DNA from 2 places in the Aeribacillus sp. FSL K6-8394 genome. Region 2 is predicted to be linked to the other one. Evidence: predicted binding sites of a transcription regulator. Region 2 holds the regulator's gene; the other holds the start of a gene.
What was found. The regulator NrdR, encoded in region 2, represses ribonucleotide reductase genes. The targets are predictions, from matches to a motif close to AACACNATATATNGTGTT.
Positions count from the first base shown of each region.

Region 1: a site for NrdR is predicted at 1,590-1,607, ahead of NSR00_RS07210 (vitamin B12-dependent ribonucleotide reductase). Genes of this name have one in related genera too.

Region 1 covers NZ_JBBPAA010000001.1:1,531,135-1,541,817, forward strand. Annotated here, with positions in the region: gene NSR00_RS07210 (vitamin B12-dependent ribonucleotide reductase) at 1-1,518, opposite strand, end outside; gene NSR00_RS07215 (lipoate--protein ligase family protein) at 1,842-2,678, opposite strand; gene NSR00_RS07220 (rhodanese-like domain-containing protein) at 2,872-3,246, shown strand; gene gcvPB (aminomethyl-transferring glycine dehydrogenase subunit GcvPB) at 3,287-4,747, opposite strand; gene gcvPA (aminomethyl-transferring glycine dehydrogenase subunit GcvPA) at 4,738-6,081, opposite strand; gene gcvT (glycine cleavage system aminomethyltransferase GcvT) at 6,100-7,215, opposite strand; glycine riboswitch at 7,429-7,516, opposite strand; gene NSR00_RS07240 (DEAD/DEAH box helicase) at 7,801-9,468, shown strand; gene NSR00_RS07245 (YqhG family protein) at 9,520-10,317, shown strand; gene NSR00_RS07250 (YqzE family protein) at 10,408-10,587, opposite strand.
Region 2 covers NZ_JBBPAA010000001.1:1,792,163-1,802,845, reverse strand. Annotated here, with positions in the region: gene hflC (protease modulator HflC) at 1-182, shown strand, start outside; gene polA (DNA polymerase I) at 272-2,902, shown strand; gene mutM (DNA-formamidopyrimidine glycosylase) at 2,966-3,790, shown strand; gene ytaF (sporulation membrane protein YtaF) at 3,747-4,529, shown strand; gene coaE (dephospho-CoA kinase) at 4,550-5,149, shown strand; gene NSR00_RS08520 (glyceraldehyde-3-phosphate dehydrogenase) at 5,302-6,327, shown strand; gene speD (adenosylmethionine decarboxylase) at 6,589-6,969, shown strand; gene nrdR (transcriptional regulator NrdR) at 7,400-7,861, shown strand; gene NSR00_RS08505 (replication initiation and membrane attachment family protein) at 7,907-9,301, shown strand; gene dnaI (primosomal protein DnaI) at 9,320-10,255, shown strand; gene ytxC (putative sporulation protein YtxC) at 10,342-10,683, shown strand, end outside.

The sequences.
Region 1 (10,683 bases), 260 kb from region 2:
TTTCTTTTCCTTGTCGACCATCTTCGCCAAGTTTACTGCTGCTAAGTTGCAGACGGAATATGGTGCAAGAGGCTGTTCACCGCACGGATTTGTTGCAACAACCTTTTGACCGTATGCTCTTGCGTTCGTCATATCATTGGCATTGTCAATGAAGAAAATACCTGGCTCCGCTGAATAGGTTGCACAAATGTTAATCAGCTTCCAAAGCTCTCTTGCGCGAATTTTGCGGTACACGCGCACGCGATGCCCCATTTTCTCCCACTCGCGCACATCGCCAACTTTATGCCATTCTTCATTGTAAATCTTCATTTCTTCATCATTGTAGCTTTCCACATCTGGGAAGCGAAGCTCATACTCCCGATCTTCTTCCACTGCTTCCATAAACTCTTTCGTCAAACAGACAGAAATGTTAGCGCCAGTTAAAAATTCCGGATTATGAACAGTATATGTTCCTCCGACTCGAAGCTTTAATTCCGCCTCTCTAATAACAGCGTCTGAAAAGCCTCCTTTGCCCGGAACATTTTTAAAGTTGACAATTCCTTGATACATGTCGCGCTCTTGCTGTGTAAGAGGAACAAATTTGAGCTTGTCTTCAGCCGCCTTCTTAATTCCTTCATCATTTGTATTTTCAATTAAGTAGCGCAAAATGCGCGGGTTTTGCATTTTGGAAACGATAAATTCAATGATGTCAGGATGCCAGTCGGCCAGCATAATCATTTGGGCTCCTCGCCGTGAGCCACCTTGTTCAACAAGATGGGTTAATTTTGCAATGTCATCCAGCCACGACACAGATCCTGATGATTTGCCGTTTACACCACGAGCTAATGTGTTTCTTGGTCTCAATGTTGAACCGTTCGTGCCGACACCGCCTCCGCGGCTCATAATTTCCATTACTTGTTTGCGGTGTTCAGAGATCCCTTCACGGGAATCTTTTACAAAGGGCATGACATAGCAGTTAAAATACGTCACTTCGGTTCCTGCTCCTGCGCCGTAAAGAACCCGGCCAGCCGGAATAAAATGCAGATTGACGAGCTCTTGATAAAATTTTTCAAACCATTCTTTTCTTTTTTCTTCTGTTTTTTCAACAGCAGCAAGACCTGTTGCATTTCTTTTGGCAATTTGTTCATAAAAAATTTCAAGCGGTTTTTCGATGACATCTAAAGAGCGAACGATGATTCCCGTCTCCCGTTCTTCAGGCTTTTCAAGAGTATGACGAAACTCTTCTTCGACCTGAACCTTTGCCTTTTTATTTTCCCAATCAATTTCTTTAATGTAGCCTAGCCCTCTTGCAGGAAATTTTGGATCTTCCTTGATCGTCAGCACTACAAAATCGCCTTCAGATAGCGTAATTTTTTCAGTGTCTTTAAATGAATACCTGTCCAGCATTACAAGGCGCGAAACACCTTTGTGCGTGATTTTCATATCTTCCGTAATCGGATGCACCTGCGGGAAAAGGCTGATATCTTTATTCAGCTTCTCCACATCAATTTTCATTTTCTCATTCAGCGCCACTGTCATATTCACAACTCCCTTAAAAATATCGTACTTGATATACGTTACCACATTTAGATGATATTATCAACGAAAAAATAACAATATATTGTGCTAAAGAACATTTGTTTGCTCTATATATTGTATGATATACACTACATTATGAAAATGTCAAATGTAAAACTAACCAAAAAAAGAAGCAAGGAAAAGAAATTTAATGATCTTAGAATCATTCCGGCGGTATTTGAAGAAATTTGTCAGTTGCAGTTTTTGAAAACACATCGGCACCTTGATTTACAAGCAACGATCCATTTCATTTTGATCATACAAAAAACGGCATGTTCGCCGCTTCATCTTCTAAAATTCCATTCTTCAGTTTCATATTTCTCTTTAGCCAGTTTTTTCACATACTCTTCTTGTTCGCTAGACAATTGGTACGGTCTCAACTCAATATCAAGCCCGTATTCAAACCCTTTTTTAAAGGCGCTCCATGCCTCTTCCATTGTGACTGGAGTTTCTCTAAGGTCGTTGATCGCCACCGCTTTATTTTTAAAGTTTTTCTCTAATCTTTCCCTGACTCGCTCATTAGGATATTTAAACAAGTCGAACAGCAGCTTTTCATCTAAATCTAGCAATATCGAGCCGTGCTGCAGGATAACGCCTTTCTGGCGAGTTTGGGCACTCCCGGCAACTTTTCTTCCTTCAACTACCAGCTCATACCAAGACGGTGCATCAAAGCATACAGATGACCGCGGATTTTTCAAATGCTGTTTTTCTTCATCCGTTCTTGGAATTGCAAAATGAGCGTCTAAGCCTAACAAGCGAAATCCATGCAAAATTCCTTCCGAAATTACACGATAAGCCTCTGTCACGGTTTTGGGCATTCGCGGATGATCTTCGGATACGATGACACTATATGTAAGCTCCTTGTCATGCAGCACGCCCCTTCCGCCTGTTGGTCTTCGTACAAAGCCAAGGCCGTGCCGTCTTACAGCATCCATATCAATTTCTTTTTCAACCTTTTGAAAATAGCCGATGGATAATGTCGGCGGATTCCATCCGTAAAAACGAATCGTCGGAGCGATTTTTCCTTCACTGTGCCAGTCCAATAAAGCTTCATCAAGAGCCATATTGTAAAAAGGGGATGAAAAGCCAGAATCAATATAATTCCATATTTCTTTTCCCATATCGCAACCCTCTTTATTTTATATTTGCTTTTTTAGTCTATCAAATGAAGAGGATATTGTTAAATAAAACGCCCGAAAAGAAATGACATTTCCATTCTTGTTTTATATAATAAATGTTGTCCAACATTCGTATGTATGTTCACATGAACTTCAAACAAATAAATTCAAACAAATAAAAAGGAGTCGAACAAGCGTGGAATGGTCATTGCTCATTCTTGCAGCTATTATCATTTATTTTTTGGCCACATTTTTATATCAAAAAAAGATTATGAAAGGATTAACGGAGGAAGAATTTAAAGCCGGCTATCGGAAAGCGCAGCTCATCGATGTGCGGGAGCCGAATGAATTTGAAGGTGGCCACATTTTAGGAGCAAGAAATATTCCCCTTTCCCAATTGAGACAGCGCTATAAAGAAATCCGCCCAGACAAACCGGTTTATTTATATTGCCAGTCAAGTGCAAGAAGCGGGCGAGCCGCACAAATGCTGAAGAAAAAAGGCTATCAGGAGCTCTATTATTTAAAGGGCGGCTTTAAAAAGTGGACTGGAAAAATTAAAAAAGGGAAATAAAATGAAGTATAAAAGATAAGGATTCGCAAAACGCGAATCCTTACTTTTTTTCATATTTTAATATCGGATTTCTTGCTGCGAGTGTTTCATCGAGCCTTTTGACGACTGTTGTATGAGGAGCTTCTTGAACGATTTCCGGTTCTTCCTCCGCTTCTTTAGCAATTTGAATCATCGCTTCGATAAAAGCATCCAATGTTTCCTTTGATTCCGTTTCAGTCGGTTCAATCATCATGCATTCTTCAACATTGAGCGGAAAATAAATTGTCGGCGGATGATACCCGAAATCGAGAAGCCTTTTTGCAATATCAAGCGCACGGACACCGAGCTTCTTTTGCCGTTTCGCAGACAAGACAAATTCGTGTTTACAAATGCGGTCATACGGCATTTCGTAATAAGGCGCTAATTTTTTCAGCATATAATTCGCATTTAATACCGCATTTTCAGAAACCGCCTTTAAACCGTCCGGACCCATGGAGCGGATGTATGTGTATGCCCGCACATTGATTCCAAAATTTCCATAAAATGATTTTACTCGTCCGATCGATTGCGGCCTGTCTTCGTCGAAACGAAATCCATTTTCATCCTTGACGAGCACAGGCTTCGGCAAAAAAGGAATTAACTCTTTTTTGACACCGACAGGTCCTGAACCGGGACCCCCTCCCCCGTGGGGGCCTGTAAACGTTTTATGAAGATTTAAATGAACGACATCAAAGCCCATATCCCCTGGTCTCGCTTTGCCTAAAATTGCATTTAAATTCGCTCCGTCATAATACAATTTTCCTCCAACTGAATGAACAATCTCCGCCATCTCTACAATATGCTCTTCAAACAAACCGAGCGTATTTGGGTTTGTTAACATAAGAGCAGCTGTATTTTCTCCTACCACTCTCTTTAAGTCGTCTAAGTCGACAAGTCCGTTTTGATCAGATCGCACCGTGACAGTTTCAAAACCGGCAACGGTCGCTGAAGCAGGATTTGTTCCATGGGCTGAATCAGGTACAATCACTTGTGTTCGATGTTTTTCTCCATTTGCCTCATGGTAGGCGCGAATCATCATGAGCCCCGTCCACTCTCCGTGCGCCCCTGCAGACGGCTGCAATGTAACAGCATCCATACCTGTAATTTCTTTTAAATGTTCTGATAAATCATACATTAATTCCATTGCTCCTTGAACCGTCGCTTCATCCTGTAATGGATGAATATAAGAAAAGCCAGTTAATCTTGCCACATTTTCATTTATTTTCGGATTATATTTCATTGTACAGGAACCAAGCGGATAAAAACCGGAATCCACACCGTGGTTCCGCTTCGACAAAGCAGTATAATGGCGCATAATGTCAAGTTCTGATACTTCCGGCAGCTCGGCATCTTCTGTCCGCAAATAGTCACTAGGAATCAGCTGATCAATATTTTCCTCCGGTACGTCTAAATCAGGCAGGCTGTATCCGATCCGTCCTGGTTTTGATATTTCAAAAATTAACGGTTGATCCTTCATTGCCATCCCTCCAACTCGTTCACAAATAAATCGATTTCTTCTTTCGAACGAAGCTCTGTTACCGCTACAAGCATATGTTTTTCAAGTTCCGGATACGTTCTGCCAAGGTCGTAGCCGCCGATGATTCCCTTTTCGAGCAGCTTTTTATTGGCCAAAGAAACTGGTTTGGACAGCTTCACGACAAACTCATTAAACATTGGACCTTGAAACGGAATGGAAAAACCTTTCTTCTCAAACATCTTTTTCGCATAGTTTGCTTTTTGGATATTTTGATAAGCCATTTCTTTTACACCTGTTTTTCCAAGAGCAGTCATGGCAACAGAAGAGGCAAGAGCATTTAACGCTTGGTTGGAGCAAATGTTTGATGTAGCTTTATCCCTTCTGATATGCTGCTCCCTTGCCTGCAGAGTGAGAACAAAGCCTCGTTTCCCCTCTTCATCTACTGTTTGACCGACGAGTCGCCCAGGAATTTTTCTCATCAGCTCTTTTTTTACGGCGAAATATCCACAAGTTGGACCGCCAAAAGACATTGGAATTCCAAACGGTTGAACATCGCCTACTACGATATCCGCACCAAATGAACCAGGCGGTGAAAGCACACCTAAAGCAAGAGGATTGCTTGAAACAATCAATAAGCTTTTCTCGGAATGGGAGATCTCTTCGATTTGGTGAAGCGGTTCAAGTTGGCCGAAAAAATTTGGATGCTGTACAATGACTGATGCTACTTCGGCGTTCATCATTTCTTTTAATGCCTCTACATCGGTCACTCCGTTTCGGTAAGGGATTTCCACTACCTCAACGTTTTGTCCTTTTGCATAAGTTTTTAGCACATCTCTCGTTTCAGGATGCACCGTTTGCGAAACGAGCACCTTTTTCTTTTTTGTTTGACCTGCAGCTAATAATGCAGCTTCTGCTAAAGCTGTCCCTCCGTCGTACATCGACGAGTTGGCGACATCCATTCCTGTCAATTCACAAATCATTGTTTGAAATTCGAATATTGCTTGGAGCTCGCCTTGAGAAATTTCTGGCTGGTATGGCGTATAAGCCGTATAAAACTCTGATCGGGAAATGACATGATCGACAATTGCCGGAATATAATGGTCATACACTCCAGCTCCCAAAAAGGAAACGTTTGTTTTTACATCTTTATTTTTAGCAGCAAGTTGAGATAGCTCGCGAAACAGCTCGGTTTCCGGTTTCTGAGCCTTTATGTTGTATTTTCCTTTATACCGTACACTTTCTGGAATGTCGGCAAACAGGTCATCGATCGATTCGACTCCGATCGCCTCCAACATCTCTTTTCGATCAGTTTCTGTCATCGGTAAATAGCGATGCTTCATCGAAAGCTTCTCCTTTCTTTATTTTCCATTTTTTGTTGGTCGTTTATAAAATGGAGTTGGTACTACTCTTGCTTTTAATCGTTTTGTCCGAACTTCCACCTCGATTTCATTCCCGATCTCCGAAAATTCTTTCTTGACGAGAGCGATCCCGATGCTTTTATTCAAAGTAGGAGAGTGCGTCCCTGATGTAACAACTCCAATTTGTTGATTTCCAGAAAACAATTTATAGCCTGAACGGGGAATGCCTTTTTCGATCATTTCCAAGCCGACCGCCAGCCTCGATACCCCTTGTTCTTTTTGTATTTGCAATACATCTTTTCCGATAAAATTCTCTTTTTTCGTAAGCTTCACTGCAAATCCGACTCCTGCTTCTATCGGAGTAATGTCTTCCGAAAGATCTTGACCGTACAACGGCAAAGCTGCTTCCAGCCGCAAAGTATCACGAGCGCCCAATCCGCATGGAACAACTTTTTCTTTATCTCCTGCTTGCAAAATCTTCTCCCATAAATAAACGGCGTCCTCACTTTGGCAATAGATTTCAAAGCCGTCTTCCCCGGTATAACCAGTTCGGGCAATGAGCGCTTTTTTACCTGCGATCTCAGCACTTTCAATAAATTCAAAAAATTTCAACTCAGATAAGTGTACGTCTGTTAAAGTTTGCAGCACCTTTTCCGCTTTCTGGCCTTGCAATGCAAGGAGAGCACAGCTTTCAGAAATATTTTGCAATTCAACATCTCCGTGTTTTTGAGACATGAGCCATTGAAAATCTTTTTGAATATTCGCTGCATTGACTACTAAAAGATATTTTTCCTCGTTTAGCCGATAAACGATTAAATCGTCTACACAGCCTCCATCTTCATAACACATAATTGTGTATTGAGCCTTTCCATCCCGAAGCTTTGAAACATCATTAGTTAATACCTTTTGCAAAAACTGAAGACTATCTTTCCCTTTTACAATGATTTCTCCCATATGAGAAACATCAAATAGACCTGCATTGGTGCGGACAGCGTAATGCTCCTCTTTAATGGAAGTAAATTGCACAGGTAATTCCCATCCTCCAAAATTGATCGTCTTTGCTCGATATTGTTTATACACTTCAAAAAGAGGAGTGCGTTTTAATTCATTCATCATTTCCCCTCCTGATCTATTTTTTGCATCTAGTTTCTCTCAAAATTTTTCAGCTTAAAAAGCAGAAAAAAGGACAGAAAACGGCCTAGTATCGTCTTGTCTATTCCAATCGACAAGATTTTGCTACACCGTCTCTGTCCTTGCACCTGAAAGTTTACCTTATAAAGGCTTTCCCCTTTGGTGGTTTGCACAATATGCAAACACTCTCCAGAGCTGCGTCAAACAAGAGTCTTTTTGCCTGAGAGATTCACATATGCTTGCTCCTTCGGCGCCTCACAAAGGAGGTCTCTCCCCTTGCTCTCATCCGCACATATTTTCTTGTAAATTGTGAAAAAATAACAAATGACATATTCGACAAAAAGGAAAAAGATGAGTAGAAAACAAAAGAAAAAGACTTCAAACGTATTTTAATGGTATCATCTTTAAACGGTTTCAGCAATACCTTTCCCAAATAATTTTAAAAAAATCATTGTTAATTGTTCGTGTTTATAAAAATTTATAATCAAAAAACGGGACGGTTTTTGAATTAGCGATAAAAAAAATGAACATTTCACTTTGAATATAAAAATAAAGGATAGGGTGTGGGCAATGAATATAAACATCCGCTATAAAACAACATGGGAAGAAGAATTTTTGCAAAGATTAAAGGAAGACGGTCCGTGGGCAAACTGGGAATTATACAAATTAGCTTATGAAGTTACGAATTATTTGACCATTCCATCATTTGAAGGTTTAGTAGCTCCTTTGCATCTTGATCATGTAACCCCTCTTCCCCACCAATTGGAGGTCGCACAAACAGTAGTAGAAAAATTAAACGGAAAAGCAATATTAGCTGATGAAGTCGGTCTCGGCAAAACAATTGAAGCCGGATTAATATTAAAAGAATATATGATTCGCGGACTTGTCAAAAAAGTGCTCATCTTAGTTCCAGCTTCACTCGTCTCCCAATGGGTGAGGGAATTAAATGAAAAATTTTACATTCCTGCCGTTGAGCAAAAGAAAAGCTATGTTTGGGAGCAATGCGATGTTGTCGTATCTTCCCTTGATACAGCAAAAAGAAGCCCCCATAAAGAAATTATTCACGGATTGGATTATGACATGGTCATCATTGATGAAGCGCATAAATTAAAAAATAACAAAACAAAAAACTATGAGTTTGTTCAAAATTTAAAGAAAAAATTTTGTTTATTATTGACGGCAACGCCTATTCAAAATCGCATTGAAGAAATTTTCAACCTTGTTTCTCTTTTAAAACCTGGACATCTCGGCAATGAACAGCTCTTTCACGATATGTTTAAGAAAAAAGGACGGAATATTCGTGACGATGAGCATTTACGAGAACTTGTCAATAAAGTTATGATACGAAACCGCCGCATTGATACAGGAATTGAATGGTCAAAAAGACATGTGGAAACGATTTGGATTCAATTTTCGGAAGCTGAACAGGCTTTATATGATGCCATCAGCCAAATTCGGTCGTCATTCTCTATTCCGACAAGCAGTTTCTCCATTTTAACGCTTCAGCGTGAAGCATGTTCGAGCAGAGAAGCAGTGTACATAACATTAAAAAAAATGCTTGATAAAAAGGATGAAGCTCCACAATTGCCTGAAAAGATCATTCGCAATCTAATGGGCTATATCGATCAAGTAACAAAAAATTCGAAAGCAGAAAAAACGGTCGAACTCATTCAAAACATTAACGATAAAGTGATTATTTTTACCGAATACCGGGCAACACAATTATATTTACAATGGTTTTTAAAACAGCACGGCATAACATCTGTTCCGTTCCGCGGCGGATTTAAACGCGGCAAAAAGGATTGGATGAAGGATTTATTTAAAAATAGGGCGCAAGTACTGATCGCGACAGAGGCAGGAGGGGAAGGGATAAATTTGCAGTTTTGCAATCATATCATTAATTATGATCTGCCTTGGAACCCGATGCGTTTGGAGCAGCGAATCGGGCGCATCCACCGTCTCGGACAAGAACGAGACGTGTTCATTTATAACATGGCGACAAAAAATACAGTAGAGGAGCATATCTTAAAGCTATTATATGAAAAAATAAATCTGTTTGAACGTGTTATTGGGGAATTGGACAGTATTTTAGCAAAACTTGACCTCCGCAATATTCATGAACATATAGAAGATATTATGATTCAGTCGAGTTCGGAAGGAGAAATGAAAATTAAAATGGAAAATTTAGCGGCTATTCTTAACTTTGGTGAACAATTACAACAGGCCGAGAATAACTAATTTCTTTATTTTCATAGCTGCTTGCAAAATTTTTAAATAGGAGGCGGAATGATGCAGCAGGCTCAAATTTCCACATTTTTAAAACGCTTTTTTCAGGCGACCAATTGTCCAATTATTGAAGAAAAAAACGGATATTTTACCGTTCAATTAACTGTTGAAATGGATAAAGAATTAATGAACCGGCCTTTTTACTGGCATTATTTAGAAAAAACCGGTGGAACTCCAAATCCGATGAAACTTACTTTCATCACGGATTCAAAGGAGGCTCCGGAAGATGTAAAAGGTGAATGGATTCATTTCGGATCGCCGAGACTGCACCAAATTTTTGCGGCAACGAAGAAAATGTCTTCTTATATTCGGTTATATGAACAGACAGCAGCTTCCAAAACAAACGTGCCGCTTCACCCTTGGATTGGAATGAATGTAACGATTTCGTATATTTGTGACAAAAAGAAGGATCAAACTTATTCATTAGGACTGCATTTAATCAACGGAAGGATTGTTGAAAATTTTCAGGAGCTGCTAGAAAAAATTCAATTGACACCGAAAATTCCTGATTTTTGTTTTACCATTACACCATTAATTACACCAAAAAGCGGATTAACTCGATTGAAGCATTACGTGATAAAAAAAATTGAAGAAGATGACCATCGGTGGGCGGAAGAAGCGAGAGAACGAATGAATGCCGATTTAGCATTGTTGGAGCATTTTTATGAAGATCTAGATGAAAAACCTTCTGTTTATTGGACAGAAAAGAAGGCGATTCAAGAGCTGTATGAACCGCGCATTGAAATAGAAGTCCACAATGGAGGAATTTTTTATTTATCATCGGATTCTTTGATTCATTAAAATAAAATCAAGACGCAGAAAATACACAAGAAATTGGATGATCTCATCACTTTTCATTAAAAAAGGAGCTGGTGAACGGCTCCTTTTCCTTTATTTCTTTTTCTTGATCAAAATTAAAAACGCCATCGGCAAAAATCCAAACCATCTCATTGATAATGGAAGACGATCTTTTTTCCGTTCCTCACGCCTTTGTTTCCTTGCTTCTTTTGGGGTGTCAATAAACTTTACAAACTGTTCGGTTACATATTTCACATAATCATTACCAGACATAAGCGGGCACCTCGAAATAAAATTTTTTTATATTATTTCCTCATTAGCATTGCATAAATATAGTTAGAATTTTCTGTTAATTATTTTTTGTGAATT
Region 2 (10,683 bases):
TCCGCGGTCATGGAGAGGCGGAGGCAGCGAAGCTCTATAACCAGGCTTATTCAAAAGATCCTAAATTTTATGAATTATATAGAACACTTCAATCCTACAAGAAAACAATCGACGGTGAAACAGTCATCGTTCTCCCGTTCGATTCTCCATACGCCAAAATATTAATGGGAGAAACAGAATAAAATCGATAAGCCATGTTTTTTCTTCTGCTGAAAGTAATGGTAGAATAGAAGGAAGGCATGGCTTTTTTAGTTGAAGGAGGCTAGTAGTAGTGACAAAGAAGCTAGTTTTAATTGATGGAAACAGTATTGCTTACAGAGCGTTTTTCGCTTTGCCGCTTTTAAATAATGATAAGGGGATTTATACGAATGCAATTTACGGCTTTACAAATATGCTGTTAAAAGTACTGGAGGAAGAAAAACCGACACATATCCTTGTTGCATTTGATGCAGGGAAAACAACGTTCCGGCATAAAACTTTTAAAGAATATAAAGGAACTCGGCAAAAAACCCCGCCTGAATTGTCGGGGCAGCTACCATTTATACGGGATTTGCTTGATGCCTACAAAATTACAACATATGAGCTCGAAAATTATGAGGCTGATGATATTATTGGAACAGTTGCGAGACAAGCTGAGAAGCAAGATTTTGAAGTGAAAATTATTTCCGGAGATAAGGATTTAACACAGCTGGCAACTGAAAAAACGACCGTTTCCATCACGAAAAAAGGAATTACGGATGTTGAACCGCACACGCCTGAATCGATTCAAGAGAAGTATGGGCTAAGCCCGGCACAAATTATTGATTTGAAAGGATTGATGGGCGATCAATCAGATAATATCCCAGGCGTGCCCGGCGTTGGAGAGAAAACCGCGATTAAATTGCTGAAACAGTTTGAGACAGTCGAAAATATTTTAAATTCGATTGAAGAAGTAAATGGAAAAAAATTAAAGGAAAACTTACAAAACTATAAAGAGCAAGCATTAATGAGCAAACAGCTTGCGACAATTAATTGTGAAGCTCCTGTCGAAATAAAAATTCAAGACCTTGAGTATAAAGGCTATGACAAAGAAAAAGTAGTGAAAATTTTTAAGGAACTAGGCTTCCAATCGCTCCTAGACAAAATGGGAGAGCATGAGAATGAAGAAGCGGATGAAATGCCGACGATTAAGTTCGAAAAAGTTGAAAAGCTGTCAGACAAGGTTTTATCAGAGAAGGCAGCTCTTTTAGTGGAAATCATTGATGAAAATTATCATACTGGAGAAATCATCGGGTTTTCTATCGCAAACGAAAATGGATGTTTTTATATTCCAGCCGAAATTGCGCTACATTCAAAAGAGTTCATAGAATGGGTGAAGGATGAAACAAAGCGGAAAGTGGTGTATGATGCGAAAAAATCAATTGTGGCGCTGCGCTGGCGAAACATTGATTTAGCAGGTATTGAGTTTGATGTTCTCATTGCCTCATACATTTTAAACCCGTCTGAATCGATTGACGACATAGCCGAGCTTGCCAAGACAAAAAATAAACATTTAGTTCAAAAGGATGAAGTGATTTACGGAAAAGGCGCTAAACGTCATATCCCTGATGAAGACATTTTAGGCGAACATCTTGCCAGAAAAGCGTTAGCCATTTATGAGCTGGAAGAATTATTAATACAAGAATTAGAAGAAAATGAACAATTTCATTTATTCAGCGAATTGGAGCTTCCGCTGTCAGCCATTTTATCTGACATGGAAACAACAGGAGTAAAGATAGACGTCAACCGTCTGAAAGAAATGGGAAAAGAGCTTGATGAACAGCTGAAGCAATTAGAAAAGGATATTCATCGTCTAGCTGGAGTGTCATTTAACATTAATTCTCCGAAGCAGCTTGGGCCGATTTTATTTGAAAAGCTCAATCTACCGGTTTTGAAAAAGACCAAAACGGGGTATTCGACCTCTGCGGACGTTTTAGAAAAATTGAGAGGACAACACGAAATTGTGGAGAAAATTTTGCATTACCGGCAGCTCGGAAAGCTTCAATCGACGTATATTGAAGGGTTGCTGAAGGTTGTCCATCGTGATACGCATAAAATCCACACCCGATTTAATCAAGCATTAACGCAAACCGGAAGATTAAGCTCCACAGACCCGAATTTGCAAAACATTCCGATTCGCCTTGAGGAAGGCCGCAAAATTCGTCAAGCATTTATCCCTTCTGAAAAAGATTGGGTCATTTTTGCTGCGGACTATTCCCAGATTGAACTGCGAGTGCTTGCGCATATATCTGGAGATGAAAAATTGATTGAAGCGTTTAAACAAGATCTTGATATTCATACAAAAACGGCGATCGATGTGTTCCATGTCGAAGAAGATAAAGTGACCTCCAACATGAGAAGACAGGCAAAAGCAGTTAATTTCGGGATTGTTTACGGAATCAGCGATTACGGATTGTCGCAAAACTTAGGAATTACCCGAAAAGAAGCTGGTGAATTTATTAAAAAATATTTTGAAATTTATAAAGGTGTTAAAGAATATATGGATGGCATAATCCAAGAGGCGAAGCAAAAAGGCTATGTAACGACACTAATGCAGCGTCGGAGATATATTCCGGAAATTACGAGCAGAAATTTCAATATCAGAAGCTTTGCCGAGCGAACAGCCATGAATACTCCGATTCAAGGAAGTGCAGCGGATATTATCAAAAAAGCGATGATCGATATGGCGCAAGAAATTGAAAAACGAAATTTGCAAACGAGGCTGCTGCTTCAAGTTCATGACGAATTGGTGTTTGAAGCGCCAAAGGATGAAATTGAAATTTTAGAAAAGCTTGTTCCGGAAGTAATGGAAAATGCCATTCAGCTAAAAGTGCCGTTAAAGGTTGATTATTCTTACGGTTCTACGTGGTATGAAGCGAAATAATTTGAAAAAGGCGGAAAGGGAAGCTCCCCCGCCTTTTTCGAGTGTAGATAAGGGGTGAACATAATGCCTGAGCTTCCTGAAGTAGAAACGATTCGAAAAACATTAAGGGAGCTTGTCATAGGAAAAGTCATCGATGAAGTTATCGTATCATGGCCGAAAATCATCAAACGTCCCGAAGACGCAGAGCAGTTTTGCCGCGTTTTGAGAGGGGAAACAATCAATGAAATCGGAAGAAGAGGGAAATTTTTAAAATTTTATTTAGATCGATATGTTCTTGTATCACATTTACGAATGGAAGGAAGATATGGACTGTATCCAAAAATAAAGCCCATTGAACCTCACACACATGTCATTTTTCGCTTTCAAGATGAAACGGAATTAAGATATCGGGATGTTCGCAAATTTGGCACTATGCATCTGTATCAAAAGGGCGAGGAGGAGAAGCATCCTCCTTTGTCCCAGTTAGGGATGGAGCCTTTTTCGGAACAATTTACTGCTGAAAGACTTATGAGCAAGCTTCAGTCTACCTCTAGAAACATCAAGACGGTTTTGCTTGACCAAAAAATAGTGGCGGGATTAGGAAACATTTACGTTGATGAAGTATTGTTTCGATCAGGCATTCATCCGGAGCGGCTGGCAAAAGATTTGACAGCGGAAAAAGTGAAAATATTGCATCGGGAAATTATTCAAACGCTGAAGGAAGCAGTTGAAAAAGGAGGAAGTACTGTCCGATCCTACGTCAATTCACAAGGGCAAATCGGGATGTTTCAACTGGACTTATTTGTCTATGCAAGAGAAAAAGAACAATGTAAAATTTGCGGAAGCCCTATCCAAAAAATAAAAATTGGGGGAAGAGGCACACATTTTTGTTCATCTTGCCAAGTGTAGAAAGATTTATGCCACCTTCTTTAAGCGAACACATTTTAGGCGGTTTTCATATTACTATGTTAGCAATAAAAGGAAAGAAGGGGCATTTGATAAAATGACGGAAATCGGATCGGTTTTAATATTGGCGTTGGCAGTCAGTCTTGATAGTTTTTCTGTTGGCTTAGCGTTCGGTTTGCGTAAAGTAAAAATTCCAATTAAATCGATTATCACTATTTCATGCTGTTCGGCGATTGTGTTGCTCGCTGCGATGATGGCCGGACAAATAGCTCAAAGTGTTCTTCCTCCCTATTTTACGGATAGGCTTGGCGGAGCTATTTTCATTTTGCTTGGCATGTTTGTGTTATATTCCTTTTTCCGCAACAATGAATCAGAGGATGAGAAAGATGAGGAAAAGAGTGAAAAAACGATTTTAAATATGGAATTAAAATCGTTAGGCATTGTCATTCATATATTGAAAAAGCCTGCTGCAGTTGATATGGATCGATCTGGCGAGATTACAGGCGTGGAAGCTTTGCTGCTTGGAATCGCTCTTTCGCTCGATTCATTCGGAGCAGGAATCGGTGCGGCTTTAGCAGGGTATGAACCTTTTTTAACAGCTATTTTCGTCACTTGTATGAGCACGCTGTTTGTTTATATTGGAATGAAATCCGGCCGATTTGCTTCATCCTATTCGTTTTTTGAAAAGTTTTCATTTATCCCGGGTTTATTATTAATAATGATCGGTGTTTGGGCCATGTAAGGATAAAGGAGAATGATGATATGACAATGATTATTGGATTAACTGGAGGCATAGCAAGCGGAAAAAGCACTGTGTCTGAAATGCTTAAAAAAAGAGGCATTCCAGTTATTGACGCAGATCTAATTGCAAGAGAAGTGGTAGAAGTCGGCAAAAAAGCATATACAGAGATCGTAAATGCTTTCGGAAAAGAAATATTAAACGAAGACTTAACGATCAACCGAGCTCGATTAGGCTCCATTGTATTTCAAAACGAAGATAAGCGGGAGAAGCTAAACAGTATTGTACATCCTGAGGTCAGGCTGGGAATGAAAAGGCGACAGGAACAATTGATCTCAGAAGGTGCGAAAGCAGTAGTTCTCGATATTCCCCTTCTATTTGAAAGCAATTTGAAGCATTTAGTGGATAAAGTGATTGTTGTTTATACGGAAGAAAAAAATCAACTGGAACGATTAATGAAAAGGAATAATTTTTCGAAGGAAGAAGCTTTATCACGCATCAATGCACAAATGCCTTTGAAAGAAAAAGTAAAATTTGCCGATGCAGTGATCAATAATGATGGAACATTAGAAGAAACGGAACAGCAATTGGAAAACATTCTCATGAATTGGGGAATTGGTTAATCCGCTCGTGAATAGAGCGGTTTTTTTTATTTTTAGTATATATTTTTTAAGAAACGATTAAAATAATTGTTTCGTTATTTTATAAATATGATATACTAATTAACAGAATAGGAGATAAAAAGTGTAACATAATGCCGGAAGGGGATATTCACATGAGTGCTAAGGTTGCCATTAACGGTTTCGGCCGAATTGGCCGAATGGTATTCAGAAAAGCAATTTTAGAAGGAGATTTGAATATCGTAGCAATCAATGCAAGCTATCCAGCAGAAACATTGGCTCATTTAATTAAATACGATACAAACCATGGGAAATTTGAAGGAGAAGTCATTCCAAAAGAAGATCATTTAATTGTAAATGGCCATAAAGTGCTTCTTTTGAACAATCGAAATCCTATTGAACTTCCCTGGAAAGATCTAGATGTGGACATAGTGATTGAAGCGACAGGAAAATTCAACTCCCGTGAAAAAGCGATGATGCATGTTGAGGCAGGGGCGAAGAAAGTCATTTTAACAGCACCTGGAAAAAATGAAGATGTAACGATTGTTATCGGTGTAAACGAAGAACAATATGATCCTGACAACCATGTCATTATTTCGAATGCTTCTTGCACAACAAACTGTCTAGCGCCTGTTGCAAAAGTTCTTGATGAACAGTTTGGCATTGAATATGGTTTAATGACTACTGTCCACGCATATACGAACGATCAAAGAAATATTGATAATCCGCATAAAGATTTAAGAAGAGCGCGAGCATGCGCCCAATCAATCATTCCGACAACTACCGGTGCAGCAAAAGCGATCGGCTTAGTTTTACCGCAATTAAAAGGAAAATTGCACGGTCTTGCATTAAGAGTGCCTACACCAAACGTCTCCCTCGTAGACTTTGTTGTAGATCTAAAACGCGATGTGACCGTTGAAGAGGTAAATGAAGCGTTTATCCAAGCTTCTCAAGGAAAGCTGAAGGGGATATTAGATTTTTCTTCAGAACCGCTCGTATCAGTTGACTACAACACAAACCCGCACTCTGCTATTGTCGACGGTTTAACGACAATGGTTATGGGAACAAGAAAGGTAAAAGTGCTTGCATGGTATGATAATGAATGGGGCTACTCTTGCCGCGTTGTGGATTTAGCAAAACTTGTAGCAAGCAAATTGAATAAATTGGCCGCAGCTGTATAAAATGATGGGAGGGTTGATCTTTACAAAGATTGACCCTCTTCTTCTTTTTGTTTGGATACTTTTTTCAGCGCAAAATTTTTGACAAAGTATGTTGCAAAAACAAATCAAACCATATATACTATTTTTCGTGAACTTCTTAAACGCAAGGTAATGTGGCTACTTAAAGGGTTAGGACCTCTTTGGACTAACTTTCCCCCGTGGTAGTTAAACATACCAGAGTGCGAAGAATTCATAAAAATTTATAAAGGGGGATCCATGGCTATGGAAACAATGGGACGTCACGTTATCTCTGAGCTGTGGGGATGCGACTTTGATAAGTTGAATGACTTGGAATTTATTGAAAAAACGTTTGTAAATGCAGCATTAAAATCAGGTGCTGAAATCCGGGAGGTTGCGTTTCATAAGTTTGCGCCTCAGGGTGTAAGCGGAGTTGTGATCATCTCAGAGTCACACCTAACAATTCATAGTTTTCCAGAGCATGGATATGCTAGCATTGATGTGTACACTTGCGGTGATTTAAATCCAAATATTGCAGCGGATTACATTTCTGAAGCTTTAGGTGCTCAAACGCGTGAAAATATTGAAATTCCTCGCGGTATGGGTCCTGTTCAAATCAAACAGGGTCAAGCAAAAGCACTTTAAAGTGAAAACAGAATAAAATTTGAATGGAAATGCAAAGAGGTGTCAGCTTTTTACTGCACCTCTTTTTATATTATAATTAAGAATAATATTTCATATTGAATGGTATTTAGAGGCATCTTATTTGCGGCCTCAAAGGACCGAGTTATTCTACCCCCTGCAAAGCCGTTATGAAAAAGAGGCTTTGATGTTTTTAAAATCATTCATGGTAGTGATGCAAAAATAAAAAAGCTTTTATTGGCATGGCTGCCATCACTGTTTGGCGGTTCGAACATCATTTGATTGGACCGGACTGACAGAAATCCATTTCATTCAGTCGAATTATCTATAACAAAAATACAAGAGCTTGAAAGTTTCTTGTCTGATCCAATGCTATTTAATAAGATGTAGGTAGAGCTTTTTTGATTTAGTTAAAAAGATTGGAGCTGGTGATATGAAATGCCCTTCCTGCCACCATTTTGGAACACGTGTTTTAGATTCGCGTCCAGTCGATGAAGGGAGATCAATTCGGAGGCGAAGGGAATGTGAGGAATGTCAATATCGGTTCACAACGTTTGAAAAAGTGGAAGAAATTCCGCTCATCGTTGTGAAAAAGGAAGGAACACGTGAAGAGTTCAGCAGGGAAAAAGTTTTGCGCGGGATGATTAAAGCTTGTGAGAAAAGACCGGTTTCTTTAAAAAAATTGGAAGATGCTGCGCATGATATTGAAAAAGAACTAAGAAATCTAGGTACATCGGAAATATCAAGCGAAACGATCGGCGAAATGGTGATGGACAGACTAGCCGAAATTGATGAAGTCGCATACGTTCGATTTGCTTCTGTTTACAGGCAATTTAAAGATATAAATGTCTTTATTGAGGAATTGAAAGAACTGATCAAAAAAGAACGTTCATAAAGAGCTGCGAGATTATGACATGCTATTTGGGAAGGTTTTGAAAAAATGATTGGACATCATCACTGGAAAGAGCTGCTGCCTGTTGATCGCTACGTTGTGAAATGTACGAGCAGTTTGATTCATGAATTTGACCGAAAAGTTCTTACATTACTATACCAGCCTTTAATCGGGCCAAGAACGTTAAACTTATACATGACGCTTTGGAGCGAGCTTGAACAAAACCGTCTTTGGGGGACGGAATCGACCCACCATTTTTTAATGGCTGTTACTCAATCCCCATTAAATGAAATTTATCATGACCGTTTGAAATTAGAAGGAATAGGTCTTTTAAAAACATACCTTGTCGATGAAAGCGAACCGAAAAAATATATTTATGAACTTCAACGACCTCTTTCCCCCAAACAATTTTTTTATGATGGAATGTTGAACATATATTTATATAACAGAGTTGGAAAAACGGTGTACCAAAGATTGAAAAGCTATTTTTCCGATAAATCGGTTGATAGCAACGCCAAAGATGTGACAAGATCATTTCATGAAGTATACCAATCGATCCACCCATCTGAGCTTTCAGCCAATATTGCAATGGAACCCGAGGAAAACGATCAGGAGCTTTTTGATCATGCGCCTGGAGAACCGATTTCGATTCAAAACCAGTCCTTTGATTTTCAATTGTTTTATGCCGGTTTATCAGAGCATATTGTGCCCAAAAAAGCGATCACGCCTGCGGTTAAGGAAGCTGTTGAGAAATTAGCATATGTTTATGGAATTGATCCAATTGAAATGAAAAATCTGGTCATCCGTTCTTTGGATCATGATGAGCAAATTAATTTAGACGAGCTGCGAAAATGGGCGAGGGATTGGTATAAGCTGAATCACGGCAACCGTCTTCCAGAGCTTGTTGATAGGCTTCAGCCTTTGAATCAGCGGGTGAAAGACGAAGAAATTGAACAGTCAAAAGATAAGGAATTAATTCGACAGCTTGAATCCATCTCTCCAAGACAGTTTCTAAAAGATATTTCAGGCGGTATTGAACCGTCCGCAGCGGATTTGAAAATTATTGAAGATGTCATGTTTCAGCAAAAGCTGCTTCCCGGAGTTGTCAACGTTTTAATTTATTATGTCCTGCTAAAAACAAATATGAAATTGTCAAGAGCGTATGTTGAGAAAATTGCCAGCCACTGGGCTCGATTAGGAATTAAAACTGTGAAGGATGCAGTGGATGTGGCGAAAAAAGAACATAAGAAATATTTAACTTGGGCGGAAACAAAGGATAAGAAGACTGACAGCAAAAAAATCGTTCGAAAAGAAAAACTCCCTTCATGGCTTTTGGAAAACGAAAATCAACAGGTAGAAAACATCGATCCGGAAGCGTTTGAAAAAGAAAAACAAAAGCTGCAGGAGCGGATTAAAAAATATAAAAATAAACAGAAGGACTAGGCGAAAGGAGGGAGGAAGATGGAATCCCTGCAAAATCATTTAAAACAATTCATGAACAGCAAAGGGTTTCGGGAAACGTATTTGAACTTGAAACAGCAAATAAAATCGGACAAAGATGTCAGGTTATTTTTAGAAAAGCATAAAGATCAAATCGATGAAAATATGATTGACCGCAGTTTAGGCAAACTGTATGAATTTGTAACGCAGAGCAAGTTTTGCCGTGAATGTCGAAATTTAGATGAGTGCAAAAATATTTTAAAAGGATATCACCCTACATTAATTATTGAAAGAAAAACAATCGACCTGAAATATGATAAATGCCCGAGAAAAGAAGCATATGATGCTCGAAAAAAACAAGAATCGCTCATTAAATGCATGTATGTACCAAAGGAAATCCTCAATGCACACCTTGAGGATATTGATTTAAACGAACCGAACCGTCTGAAGGCAGTGTCTCTCGTGCAAGATTTTGTTGAGCAATACGGTCAAAATGATCGGTTAAAAGGATTGTATTTATACGGTTCTTTCGGCGTGGGAAAGACATTTATTCTTGGAGCGATCGCGAATGAGCTGGCGGAAAAAGGCGTTCCTTCCATGCTTGTATATGTTCCGGAGTTTGTCAGGGAGTTAAAAAGCGCTCTTCAAGATCATTCACTGAATGAAAAGATTGATGCGGTTAAAAAAATTCCGGTATTAATGCTTGATGATATTGGTGCTGAATCGATGTCGAGCTGGATGAGAGACGACATTTTAGGTTCGATTCTCCAATTCCGCATGCTTGAAAATTTACCGACCTTTTTTACATCCAACTTTAATTTTAGCGAATTGGAACACCACCTGACTTATTCACAAAAAGGCGAAATAGAACAGTTAAAGGCAAAAAGAATTATGGAAAGGATTCGTTTTTTGGCCATTCCCGTGGAATTGAAAGGAAAAAATCGCAGACAAGAATAGCCGCTGGACAGCAAACACTTCTAAATAATGCCATCCCCCCATATATATAGAAACAGGACTTGCTATATAAAGGGGGGGATCTTTTTTTGCTGGAAATAACTTTTCAAACGGAAAAAGAAGCTTCTTATCTGCATCAATTGCTTAATACAGAGAAGGAAAACTTTGATTTCCAAGCAGCCTTGCTGAACGGCACAGTATTAACATGTGAAACAGATGATTGGGAAACATTTATATCTGATGTGCTCGTACCATCATTTGTTGATTTTTTTCTAAATGTGAAAGAGCCCCGTCTCCTTCTTTTTATAATTGAAAAACAATTTTATTTTGAGGATGAAGATGAAAAACAGCAAATTTTACATATTGCTCAATCGATCTTGGAAGGAGAGCGGGCGGAAATTCCAATGATCAAACATTTTGAGCCGAGGGAA